Regions from separate parts of the Rhizobium laguerreae genome, predicted to be linked through region 1. Evidence: predicted binding sites of a transcription regulator. Region 1 holds the regulator's gene; each other region holds the start of a gene.
What was found. Region 1 encodes LexA, which represses DNA repair genes until DNA is damaged. Its sites were predicted from a motif close to TGTTCNNNNTGTGTTCNG; they were not measured.

Region 1 (3,281 bases):
ACGGCAAGATCGGCGACAGCAAAGAGGATTGCCCGGCCGCGCAGGCCGCGATCTGCGGATGAGACGGCGATGTCGAAATATGCCTCCAGCCCTTCCGGCGTCATCAGGCTGATTTTCGCATTCGATGCCGCAATATCGACGCCGAAACCGGTTTTCTCGACTGCCGATTGCGCCACGGCAAGGCCGACGAAGGCAGCGAAGGCGGCCGGCTCTGGCGTGCAAAGCGCGATCTCAACTATGCCGGTGACGCCATTGGCATGCGTCTCCAGCGCCGCGCGGTCGGCCGGTAGCGGATTGACGCGCTCGACGGTGAAAAACAGGAGATCAGGCGCGCGCAGGTCGCCGGCGAAAGCCAGCTTAAAGCCGGCAATCGTCTCGGAACCGTCCGGCATCGTCATCGGCCGGGTGAATTGCAGCATCTCGCCAGCGCTCGATCCGTTGCCGACGAAATCCTGATGGTCGATGCCGGCATTCTTGCTGCCGAAAGCCAGCCCCGAGAGCCCCTCCTCGCCACAGCGGAAACGGAAGGCCTGGTTGCGGGCAGTGAAGACATTACCCTGCCGCGCCGATGCCTCGCTCTCCTCGACGTTCGCAATCCCGAGCGGCTCCAGATAGGTCTTGTCGGCAAAAAAGACGCAGGCATTCTCCGTTCCGAAGGGATGGCGCGCATCGGCGGCAACGGTGAAGCCGAGCTTGCCGAGCCTCTCGCGCGCCAGATCGATATTGACGACCGGCAGCACGACATGATCCAGCGGGTGCGGTTTGGCGGAATGCTCGTTCATGATATCCCTCCTGGAAACGGCAAGAGATCTGCGACGGCGCGCCCCTCATTGCAAGAGATCTGTGCCAATCCGGCGAATGAAAATAAAAATCTCAACGAGTTGGCACCAAGCTTTACAGAAATTTAGCTACTTGCGGAACACATATGGAACATATAGTGTCTGTTCTGGATTTGTTTCAATCACGAGGTCACAACGTCGATGCTCACGCGCAAACAACAGGAGCTTCTCCTTTTCATTCACGAGCGCATGAAAGAATCCGGCGTTCCGCCGTCTTTCGACGAAATGAAAGATGCCCTGGACCTCGCCTCCAAGTCCGGGATTCATCGCTTGATTACAGCGCTCGAGGAGCGTGGCTTCATTCGCCGCCTACCGAACCGCGCCCGTGCGCTCGAGGTCATCAAGCTTCCGGAGGCCTACAGCCCCAGCATTCAGCCCCGGCGCGGCTTTTCGCCGAGCGTCATCGAGGGCAGCCTCGGCAAACCTCAGCCGGTCGCCACTCCTGCTCCCGCAAAACCCGTCGCCGACAACGGCAACTCGGTCTCCGTGCCGGTCATGGGCCGAATCGCTGCCGGTGTGCCGATCTCGGCGATCCAGAACAATACCCACGACATCGTCGTTCCGGCCGACATGCTCGGTTCCGGGGAACATTATGCGCTGGAGGTCAAGGGCGATTCGATGATCGATGCCGGCATCTTCGACGGCGACACCGTGATCATCCGCAACGGCAGCACCGCAAGTCCTGGCGACATCGTCGTTGCTCTGGTCGACGACGAAGAAGCGACACTCAAGCGCTTCCGCCGCAAGGGCGCCTCGATCGCGCTAGAAGCGGCCAACCCGGCTTACGAGACCCGGATTTTCGGGCCGGACCGTGTCAAGGTTCAGGGTAAACTCGTCGGTCTCATTCGCCGCTATCACTGACATTGGCCAAGCCGGATTCGGTAAAACTGTTGCTGCGCCAGTCATAGGCGCGATGGCGCATCCATGGCCGCGACAATGCATCGAATGCGGTTGCGACCTCGAGGCCGGTGTCCGTGAAGCGCAACTCGATGGAACCGGTCCTGCGCAGCGTCTCACCGGTGAAGAGCGTCGCACCTGAGCGGCAATTGTTGAAGCGAAGGCGCACCGACGTCACGACGATATCGGCCGCGTCGCATGCCGGGCCGAGATAGCCGGCGTTGTCGATGACGGTTACCACCTGACCATTGCCAAGCCTTGATGTGCACCAGGCCTTCTTGACGCAGGAAAAGCGGTCTGCGTCACCGGCCGCTGCGGCCGCCCGCATCGCGGTCCTTGCTTCGTTCTGCTGATCGCGGGAAAGCCTGACGCGGCGGTCTTGTCCCTCAGGCGGGATAGCAGGACCATCCAGCATCTTCGGCGGATCATGCCTCGGCCGGACCAGCGCTCTCTGCCACTGGTCGAAGATGAAATCCGGCGGTCTTTCACGGTTGGAAGCCATTGCCGCCGCCTCAACGACTGCGACGAGACTGCCATCCTCCGAAATCACCAGATCGGGCGGCCGGGGACCCGGTAGAAGCAACAGGATGAGTGTTGCGACCGTGATGATCGATGTGCCGACATGGCGCAACCGGGTGCGGAACAGCGTCAGCAGCAGAAAGCCTGCCACGGCGACGGCGAAATACCAGGCGGGCAAGCGGCCGACGTCGATATTGCCACCCCAGCCGGACACCGTCTTTGCGACCGCGATCACCAAATCGAGGCCGAATCCGACGATCTTCCAAGCCCAAACATCCAGACCGAAAGGCATGAGCAGCATCGCCAGCAGACCTGCCGGCATGATGATGAAGGAGATGATCGGCATCGTCGCGAGGTTAGCCGGCAGGCCGTAGGCGGTCAGGCGATGAAAATGCTCGATCGAAAACAGCGCGGTTGAAAAACCGCCGATCAGCGAGGTCAGGAAGACGCCGCCGAAGAAACCGGCAACCGTAACGAACGGCCGGATGATCGGCAGCTTCAGAAAGGCGTTTTCGCGGACGCGCCGGTCCTTCCACAGCTGATAGCCCGAGACCAGCGCCAATGTCGCGGCAAAGGACATTTGGAAGCTCGGTCCCAAGACCTCGGACGGCGAAATGGCGATGATGACGAGAGCGGAGAGCGCGACGTTGCGCAGGCTGATCGACGGCCGGTCGAAGAAGACCGCAATCAACATGATGGCCATCATGATGAAGGCGCGCTCTGCAGAGACCGCAAAGCCGGAGATCAGGAAATAGGCGGTGACGGCGATGAGCGCGCCGGCGGCAGCGATCTTCTTCGTCGGGTAGGCCTCAGCGATGCCGGGAAAGAGGCTGAGCAGCATCCGGAAGCCGACGAAGAAGATGCCGGCCGACAGCGCCATGTTGAGACCGGAGATGGCGATGATATGAGCCAGACCGGACTGGCGCAGCGCCTCCGTCGTCGCATCCGAAATGGCGCGCCGCTCATCCGTCACCAGAGCAGCGGCAAAAGCACCGGTGTCGCCGGGCAGGATCGACCGTATGCGGT
Region 2 (3,281 bases), on a different contig from region 1:
CAGAGCCCAAAAGAAAATCAGCAAGCGGATCGAGAAAGCTCTCGAAACGACCCGAAGTAGAACGAAACGTTCAACATCCCGTCCCGCGAAACCGATTTTGGTCGAGACAACCGCGTTCGGAAGTAATCCGGGCCGCCTGCTGATGAAATCCTTCGTCCCGACCACGCGGCTGCCGAAAAACCCCGCGCTTGTCGTCTTGCTTCATGGCTGCCATCAGACTCCCGAAAGCCTGGATGCTGCGGCCGGCTTCTCCAAGCTTGCGAAAGAGCGCGGTTTCGTTCTTCTTTATCCGCAGCAGAAAAGAGCAAACAATTCGCAAAATTGCTTCAACTGGTTTCGACCAAGCGCGGTCGCTCGAGACCGCGGCGAGGTGCGTTCGATCAAGCAGATGGTCGAGCACATATGTGAGCGACATCGCATCGACCGTTCGAGGGTTTTCGTCGCGGGGCTGTCCGCCGGCGGGGCGCTGACGGGCGCACTCGTCGCGAACTACCCGTCATTGTTTGCCGGCGCCGCGATCATCGCCGGCATGCCATTCGGATCTGCCCGCGACGCGATGTCGGCCCTGCGCGCGATGAAGTCAGGTGCGCCGTCGCCACCGGGCGGATGGGGAAGACCCATTGCTGAGATTTCCCCGGAAGCCAAGGTATGGCCTGCGATAACCATCTGGCAGGGCATGGACGACCGGGTGGTCAAGCCCGTCAATGCGCTCGCGTGTGTTGCTCAGTGGCTCGAAATCCAAGGCATTGCAGAAAACAGCGGCCGTTTGGAGGAAAAACCATGGGGCAGGTTGCAGTCATGGAAGGTGAGCGGCGAGCTGAAAGTGGCCCTCTATTCAGTCAGCAACATGGGCCACGGACTTCCGATCAAGAAGCGCAAGAGCCTCACGGCGCTAAGATCTGCAGACCCCTACGTGATCCCGATAGAAATCTCAGCTCCAGCAGAGATGATGCGATTGTGGGGTTTGTCCAGGCTTCGAACATAACCAGTTCGCAGCAAGTTCGGCCGTAGCTGGCAAATTCCGGTCGGCGATGGGTTCTACGGATGCAGCATCTCGGTGCGGGCAACGAAACACTAGGCGAGCACCCTCAGCTTGCATTCGAACAGCTTACACCGCTGGTGTTGCGGCGCGCAAACGTTCTCCTCGGCTTTCGGCTTCACCCAATTGGTTATCGCCAGGCGGCCGCTCATTCCAAATTGAGCGCCTGCTTTAATTCGTCGATCCTCTTGGACGCTTCCGCCTTGGTCAGATCCTCGGCATAGGCATCGGGCTGGTGCGCCTGTTCGGACAAGGTTTTTAGATAGGACCGCTGCGCGCCGGTCATCGGCTCGTCGCCGCTCACCCAATCGTCGGGGTCCTTTTGTGTGTTGGACGATGTCTTGGTTTTCGGATTGTCACTCATAGCTGCCTCCTGAATGCGTTCTCTAAACGTTCCAGGTGATGCCCCGGTTCCAGCCGCATGTCGATGTCGCATTGGGCTCGATCGTACCCCTTCAGTCGGGCGTAAAGGCCACACGCCACCAGCTAGTGGCTGTCGTGTTTCAGCCTTTCGAGATGCTCGGAGCAAACCATCCGGACCAATTCAAGCAGCACGGTTGTCCTCTCGCCAAACCAGGCGAGAGCCTCCTCGCTGATCTCGTAATGTTTTGAATAGCGCGCCTTCACATATGCCTCGTTCAATGTGTTGAACCACGCGCGTTCCCGGTGCTGATCACGTGGAAAGGCCTCGGCCAGCCGGCGGTCCTGCTCCTCGGCGAGCGAGCGCAGAAACTTGATGTTGTGCGATGGTGGACCGTAATTGGTGAGAGTAAGGAGAATGCAGGAATAGGCTTGCTCGAGCGACTGATGAAAAAGAAACCCCGCTCGTTTCCCGTAGCCCCTAGTACGTGCATGTTCGGCCAGATCGAGAAATTCCGTCGAAGCCTCGATCCGCTCTTCAAAATGCTCCTTCGCCACGCGAAGCCGGTCCTCAGTCGAAAGGGGCTCGGGCTCAGCCAACGGCTCATCGTCCAGTTCGTAGAGAACGATGCCTTCCTTGCGAATGTCAGAGAAGAAATACTGCCCCTCCTTGAGGTAGGTATTCACCTCGCGTCTGGAATGGACGATGAAGCTCACTGGTGTTTCGATCGCGGCTTCGTGGATCAGCCGGTCGGCTGCCTTGTGCCAGTATTCGGCGAACTCGCAGAGCTTGCGATTGTTGACGATGATCAGCAGATCGAAATCGGAGCGATACCCCTTCATGGTGAACGGTTCATCGACCCAGCCACCCTTGGCGTAGGAGCCGAACAGGACGATCTTCAGTATCCTGCCACGCTTCTTGAAATCGGCCGTGCCTTCCTTCAGCGCGTCCTCGAATTCCTCGTGGAGGATTTCGAGAACCCGTCCGAGTTCTCGCTGCTTGCGGAGCGGCATATGTTCAAGCGACGATTTCATAAGCAATCGATAGGCGAAAGATCTCGTACCGTCTACTCGCAGTTTTGAGAGGGAAACTGTAGGACGTGGTCACATCTGAGATCACCTTCTTTCGAGAATCGTGTTGATCAAAGATGACCGTGAATGCCGGTTCCTAGGCAGGCCTCACACTCAGTAGGAACGGGAAGGAAAGACCCGCCACCCGACGCATTTGCTGGAGGTAACGCTGAAAAGAGAAATGGTCTGGCGCCTCTAAACGGGATCTGCTCAGAGCGTGATCGTCTCACCATCGATAACCAGTACTTATCGATGTTTAGAACGCCAACTCTCAATCATACCTTGTGAGGAACAATAACATTACGGTAGCGTTCGTGTAAGAAATCATTTACCATGATTTCAATGGCTTACGACATCGCGAAAATCAGCATGACTGCCCTGATGCGGCCGGCTTTCGACGCCGGCATCGCTCTGACGCGTTTGGACGAGCGCATCGCCCGTTCACCGGTCGGCCAGGGGTGGATCGAACGCTCCCAATTCGCCGACGCCTGCGCCTCGCTGTGGATCGACGGCGAACTTGTCCACCTCGAGGACCTCGTCCTTCACGACGCTTTTCGCGACACCCGCACCCCCACCCATGAACTCACCATCGCCCGCGACGTCCTTCGCACCCGCCGGCGCATTACCGGCCAGATGCCCACTTGGGCACTCTCCGCCGACGGTATTCGCGCTCTTCGGAAAACCTCCGCGATCACGCCCGGGGACGCGGATGAGGCGGATATGACCAGCGGCATCCGGCAAGCTGTCGTGGCTAATCTGGAAGGGGAGGGGGATGATGCCAACGGCGCCGAGAATCTTCCCGGTGTCGATT
Region 3 (3,281 bases), on a different contig from region 1:
AGAAGGGCCAGATGGGCCAGGTGAACTATTCGGCGGCCAAGGCGGGCGATCTCGGCTTCACCAAGGCGCTGGCCCAGGAAGGGGCAAACAAGAACATCACCGTCAACGCCATTTGCCCCGGTTACATCGGAACGGAAATGGTACTTGCCGTGCCGGAGAAGGTGCTGAACGAACGCATCATTCCGCAGATCCCCGTCGGTCGTCTCGGCGAACCGGAAGAGATCGCGCGTTGCGTCACCTTCCTCGTCTCCGACGATGCCGGCTTCATCACCGGTTCGACGCTGACGGCCAATGGCGGACAGTTCTTCGCCTAGGCATTTCTGTCTTCGAGTCGACAGTAGAGATCAGAGTCAAAGCAATTGGCGCGTCCGGCCGGACGCGCCAATTGCTGTTTATGGACGTCGCTGTGGCCGAGCTCTCGCCGGCACTTTGCGCAGCGAGCGATTTTCCCCGCTAAGGGCTGATATCGCGGTCGTCAGGAAAGCCGATGTAATCAGAACAGCGACGAGAGAATTAAGCAAAATCTGGGTCATGGAGGCGTTCCTTTCAGCTGCGCCGGGCGGCTTTGCCTGTCCGTTGCGCTCGTGAAGGAAATATGTGTCTGGCAGTTGGGCGGCGGTAGATTTGACTTTCGCAACCGATTGTCAACGTCACGTTGACGGATGCAGCAGGCCAAAAGAAAAACGGGCGCCAAGGCGCCCGTCGGGAGTCCGATATGCTTGCCGATCAGTAGCGGCAACGGGCCTCGTAGCGGCGGCCGTAGCGGTCGCGATAGACGCAGTAGCCGCGGCGTTCAACCGACTGGCCGATCAGAGCACCGGTCAAACCGCCGGCAACGGCGCCGACGGCGGCACCACCCCAGCTGTTGGTGACGGCACCGCCGATGACCGCACCGGTACCGGCGCCAATCGCCGTACCTTGCTCGGTCGCTGTGCAGGATGCCAAGGCGCCGACGAGGGCACCAATAAGAACAATCTTCTTCATCATGTCGTAACTCCCCAGGTTAGTTGGGCTTTAGATGCGGCCCATTAGTACAAGGATAATGATAATCACGAGAACTAGCCCCAAACCGCCGGAAGGTCCATAGCCCCAGCCACGGCTGTAACCCCAATTCGGCAAGGCTCCGATCAAGAGCAGAATGAGGATAATAAGAAGTATCGTGCCAAGCATGGTGTGTTTCCTTCATTTCATCCGCAATTTGGATGGACGAGAAACACGCATTGGCGATTTTTGTTCCCGGTTGAGCTCTGAAATGTGACGAAGCCCGATTCACGGTTTAATTTCCGTCTTCTCGTAAAAATGCCGCTATGGTTAAAAAGACATTTAAATACAATATGTTGCGGTGAACAAAGCGGGAAAATCGCGATGTCGCCGATTCGTCAGCGATTCGTTCCGTTTTTGATCGGCGAGCCGAGATTGGCCGCCCTGACTTAACGCTATCTGAATCCGGCGCTTGAAAGATTAATACTGATACGACGAGGCGGAGCGAGGCGATCTGCCGCCAATGTGCATCTAGGGCCTGGACCTGATAGCGCTACCAGATGTGGCCGTGAACGAAAGGCGAAAATGGCGGCGTCAGCGATTCGTCTCCGATTCGTTCCGGCTTTGGTCGAGAGGTTAATTTTGGCCGGATTTTCGCCTGTTCGAGATCGGGCGAAGATCGTCACTCACGACGACGAAGATAGGGACAGGAGAGAGTCTTGCGATTCAGCATGTAGTGGGAAAAAGTGATTCAAAATCAATACTTAGCCGTGAACAAAAGCTGAATCAGCGGGAGTCGTCGATTCGTCGCTGATTCGTTCTCACGCTGTTCCGAATCGGAAATACGCGCGTTTCGGACGACTCGCAAAGGTCGTAATCCCCGAGGCATTTTGAAATCTGCCCTTGCGTTTGCGGCGGCAGCTGTCCATGTGTTGTCCAGCTTCCATCGGGAGCCAAGATTTTCCTGGGGCCACCCCGCCTCATTTGCATGGACCCATGACTCTGACTTCGCAGCCGATGATTCTGAGTGGGCGCGGTGTGACCGCGGTGCTCGGGCCGACCAATACCGGCAAGACCCATTATGCCATCGAGCGCATGGTCGCGCACGGGACGGGCGTGATCGGCCTGCCGCTCCGGCTGCTGGCGCGCGAGGTCTATACGCGGGTGGTCGAGAAGGTTGGCGCGCAGAATGTGGCGCTGGTGACCGGCGAGGAAAAGATTTCGCCGCCCAATGCCCGTTTTTCCGTCTGCACGGTCGAGGCGATGCCGCGCGAGACCAAGGCCGCCTTCGTCGCGATCGACGAGGTGCAGCTCGCCGGCGATCTCGAGCGCGGCCATATCTTCACCGACCGCATCCTGCATCTGCGCGGCCGCGAGGAAACGCTGCTGCTCGGCGCGGCGACGATGCGGCCGATCCTGCAGCAGCTCCTGCCCGGCATCACTATCGTCGAGCGGCCGCGGCTTTCGCATCTTTTCTATGCCGGGCAGAAGAAGATCACCCGGCTGCCGCAGCGCTCGGCCATCGTCGCCTTCTCCGCCGACGAGGTCTATGCCATCGCCGAGCTCATCCGCCGGCAGCGCGGTGGCGCGGCGGTGGTGCTCGGTGCGCTCAGCCCGCGCACCCGTAATGCGCAGGTTGCGCTCTATCAGGCGGGCGACGTCGAATATCTGGTGGCGACCGATGCGATCGGCATGGGCCTCAACCTCGATGTCGATCACGTCGCCTTTGCCCAGGACCGGAAATTCGACGGTTACCAGTTCCGCAATCTCAATCCGGGTGAACTCGGCCAGGTCGCCGGGCGCGCCGGGCGGCACGTGCGGGACGGGACCTTCGGCGTCACCGGGCAAGTCGCGCCCTTCGACGACGAGCTGGTGCAGCGCATCGAGGGGCATGAATTCGACAACGTCAAGGTTTTGCAGTGGCGGACGACGGAGATGGACTTCTCCTCTATCGCGTCGCTGCGCGCCAGCCTCGAGGCGGGTCCGCGCGTGCCGGGGCTGACGCGGGCGCTGCCTGCGGTCGACCAGCAGGCGCTGGAACAGCTATCGCGTTATCCCGAGGTCATCGATCTCGCCGACAGGCCGGCGCGCGTCGAAAAACTCTGGGAGGCTTGCGCGCTTCCCGACTATCGGCGTATCACCCCAGCACAACATGCCGATCTTATCTCGACCCTCTTTTCCGATCTCGTCCGCTATGGCACGGTGAACGAGCAGTTTCTTGCGGAGCAGGTTCATCGCTCCGATCGAACAGATGGCGAAATTGACACGCTTTCGGCGCGAATCGCGCAGATAAGAACCTG
Region 4 (3,281 bases), on a different contig from region 1:
TCCGCGCGGCCTCGATTTCGTCCATGATTGCAGCAAATTCATCGTCGACTGCGTTTTCGCTGACGAAAGCGGCGCGTATTGCGTCATACGCCGACAAAGTCTCGGGCTTTGTTTCGGTTTTTCTTTTCAGCGCTTCCCGCAAAAGCTCCTTGGCCTCGTCCGAAAGGCTGTTTCCGCTCCGCTGCGCCGATTGCGCAATGTCTCGCTTCAATGCTTCGGAAATGTTTCTGATCAGAAAATCACCCATTCGGCACCTCCACTATGATATCAGTGATATCATAGTTTCTCGCCGATGAATTTTCAACGCAGCGTCAGAGCGCCTTGGACTTCGCCGCCTTGGTGAACTTCTTGATCACCATCTCCCGCTTCAGCCGCGAGATGTAATCGATGAAGAGCACGCCGTTCAGGTGGTCGATCTCGTGCTGCAGGCAGGTGGCGAGCAGGCCGTCGGCTTCCACCGTCTGTTCCTTGCCGTTCCGGTCGAGATACTTGACCGAGACGGTGGCCGGGCGCTCGACCTCGGCATAATAATCCGGAATCGAAAGGCAGCCTTCCTCATAGACGGAGCGCTCGTCGGAGGATGTGAGGATCTCCGGATTGATGAAGACCTGCGGCTGCTTTTCTTCGCCCTCGCGCGAGATATCGATGACGAGCATGCGGCGCGGCACGCCGATCTGGATCGCGGCAAGGCCAATGCCCGGCGCGTCGTACATGGTTTCCAGCATATCGTCGGCAAGACGCTGCAGGTCGGAATCCACCCGCTCGATCGGCTTGGACAGCTGGCGGAGAACGGGATCGGGAAGAATGATGAGTGGCTTGATGGTCATGGCGTTCCCATAACCCATCTTTTCCGACTATGGAATTATCCGGTAGGCGGGGAATACGCTTTTTTGCATCCCCGTCTGGAATTTTGCCATATTGGCCTCAGGCAGCCCGTCGAGCAGCACCGGCGGAGCGGCCCTCCGGTCGGGCGCGGAAACGCCGCAGCAGCTCGATCAGCGTCTCCACCTCGTCCTTGAGCCGGCGGGTTTCCGCCGAGGATTGCTCGACCATGTCCGAATTCTGCTGGGTGATCGCACCCATGTTGCGGACTTCTCCCCAAGGGAGGAAGAGCGGTCGCTTGCGAGGATATTGAGGCCCCCCCCCCCATTCCGTTCACGTTTTGATCTATATATCGCCATTTCTTCTGTTATGCTCGCGGCATGACCATCCATTCCGAATCGCTCGCCCTTGCCCTTGCCTCGATCAGCCCGGCCATGCTGGCGCTTGTCGGCGGCGTTCTCGCCGCCCTCGCCCTGCTGGTAATCGTGCTTCTGCTGCGCGGCGCCAGCCTTCGCCGCGAGCAGGCGGAGGAAGCGAACTTTCGTGCTCAGGAAAACGAGACGCGGATGGCCGAGCTTTTGAAGATCCAGGCAGAGATGCAGGGCCGGATCGCGGCGATGACCGAAGTCTTCGGCGCGCGGCAGAGCGAACTCAACCAGACGATCAGCCAACGTCTCGACGGCATGTCGCAGCGTGTCAGCTCGACGATCACCGAGCAGACCAAATCGACGCATGAGAACCTGCAGCGGCTGCAGGAGCGGCTGGCGGTCATCGATGCCGCGCAGAACAATATCCAGACGCTCGCCAAGGATGTCGTCGGGCTGCAGGCCATTCTGTCCAACAAGCAGACGCGCGGCGCCTTCGGCCAGTCCAGGATGGAAACGATCGTCGCCGACGGTCTGCCGATGGGCGCCTACGCCTTCCAGCAGACGCTGTCCAACGGTTCGCGGCCTGACTGCACGATCCGCATGCCGAACGGTGCGCCGCCGCTGGTGATCGACGCAAAATTTCCGCTCGAAGCCTGGAACGCGATCCGCGATGCCGGCAGCCCCGAGGCCGGCAAGATCGCCGGCCAGCAGTTCCGCCGCGACATGGAGGTCCATATAAGGGACATTTCCGAGAAATATCTGATCCAGGGCGAAACCCAGGATACGGCCTTTCTCTTCGTGCCGTCCGAATCGATCTTCGCCGAGATCCACGAGAATTTCGAGCCGGTGGTGCAGAAGGCGCACCGCGCGCGTATCGTCATCGTCTCGCCGTCGCTGCTGATGCTGTCGATCCAGGTCATCCAGGCCGTGCTCAAGGATCAGCGCATGCGGGCGCAGGCGCATCTGATCCAGGGCGAGGTGGCGATCCTGATGGACGATCTCAGCCGCCTCGATGAGCGGGTGCGCAAGCTGCAGGGCCATTTCGCCATGGCGCAGAAGGACATCGACATGGTGGTTACCTCGGCCGACAAGCTGACCAAACGCGGCGCCAGGATCGAAGCGCTGGAATTCGAAGCGAGTGGCGGCGAGGCCAAGCCCGCCCGCGACAGCGAAGCCGCGGCCAAATCGGTGGAGAGCCGCACCGGCCTTCTGAAACTCCGGGTGGTTGACGAGGACTGACCGCTTCGGGCAGTGTCGCGCCCGCATGAAACAGTAGGAGCATGATGTCCTCCGAAAACCGCTCAGACTTTTCGGCATCATGCTCTAGAAGACGGGACACATTCATGATCACAGTTTTCGGGTCCATCAACATGGATCTCATCGCCACGACCGAGCGCCTGCCGAAGCCCGGTGAGACGGTGGCCGGCAACGGCTTTGCCACAGCCGCCGGCGGCAAAGGCGCCAACCAGGCGCTGGCAGCGCGCCGCGCCGGACGCTACGTGCATATGGACGGCGCCGTCGGCAAGGATGCCTTTGCTGCGGAGGCGCTGGCCCTGCTCGATGATGCAGGCACCGATCTTTCTCTCGTCAACCATGTCGACGGTCCCACCGGCACGGCGCTGATCCTTGTCGGCGGCGACGGCGAAAACATGATTGCCGTCATTCCCGGCGCCAATGGCCAGGTCACGCCTGCCGACGCCGAGACGGCAATCGGCCGCATGAACGAAGGCGATATCCTGATGCTGCAGCTCGAAGTGCCGGCTGCTGCCGTCGAACGCGCGCTGTCGGCCGCCCGCGCCAAGGGCGTCACCAGCATTCTCAACCTCGCGCCGCTGATCCCCGATGCCCCGCGTCTCGGCCGGCTCGCCGATATCGTCATCGCCAACGAGACCGAGTTCGAGCGGCTTGCCGGACAGGAAGGCATGGACGCGCAAGCGCGCGAGGCAGCCCTTGCGCGCCTGCATGCGGAGACCGGCCAGACGCTGATCGTGACGCTTGGCGCCGATGGGGTCATCGCCATCCGCGACGGGGCGATTTCACGAGCGCAGGGTCTCAAGATCGAACCTGTCGATACGGTCGGCGCGGGAGACA

Region 2: HFO71_RS26510 (DUF3072 domain-containing protein) is a predicted target of LexA. The motif match lies at 1,420-1,437, and genes of this name have one in related genera.
Region 3: HFO71_RS14915 (helicase-related protein) is a predicted target of LexA. The motif match lies at 1,798-1,815, and genes of this name have one in related genera.
Region 4: HFO71_RS06885 (DNA recombination protein RmuC) is a predicted target of LexA. The motif match lies at 1,153-1,170, and genes of this name have one in related genera.

Annotation. Positions count from the first base shown of each region.
Region 1 is NZ_JAAXQT010000005.1:208,905-212,185, forward strand. Features, by position in the region: gene HFO71_RS17450 (VOC family protein) at 1-782, opposite strand, end outside; gene lexA (transcriptional repressor LexA) at 981-1,700, shown strand; gene HFO71_RS17460 (ComEC/Rec2 family competence protein) at 1,681-3,281, opposite strand, start outside.
Region 2 is NZ_JAAXQT010000009.1:339,498-342,778, forward strand. Features, by position in the region: gene HFO71_RS26505 (extracellular catalytic domain type 1 short-chain-length polyhydroxyalkanoate depolymerase) at 1-985, shown strand, start outside; gene HFO71_RS26510 (DUF3072 domain-containing protein) at 1,188-1,403, opposite strand; gene HFO71_RS26515 (nucleotidyltransferase and HEPN domain-containing protein) at 1,526-2,434, opposite strand; gene HFO71_RS26520 (RHE_PE00001 family protein) at 2,804-3,281, shown strand, end outside.
Region 3 is NZ_JAAXQT010000004.1:186,748-190,028, forward strand. Features, by position in the region: gene phbB (beta-ketoacyl-ACP reductase) at 1-314, shown strand, start outside; gene HFO71_RS14905 (YMGG-like glycine zipper-containing protein) at 727-987, opposite strand; gene HFO71_RS14910 (DUF3309 family protein) at 1,015-1,170, opposite strand; gene HFO71_RS14915 (helicase-related protein) at 1,978-3,281, shown strand, end outside.
Region 4 is NZ_JAAXQT010000002.1:2,965-6,245, reverse strand. Features, by position in the region: gene HFO71_RS06900 (FitA-like ribbon-helix-helix domain-containing protein) at 1-247, opposite strand, end outside; gene def (peptide deformylase) at 312-827, opposite strand; partial or broken gene HFO71_RS06890 (globin-coupled sensor protein) at 925-1,092, opposite strand; gene HFO71_RS06885 (DNA recombination protein RmuC) at 1,203-2,429, shown strand; gene HFO71_RS06880 (ribokinase) at 2,534-3,281, shown strand, end outside.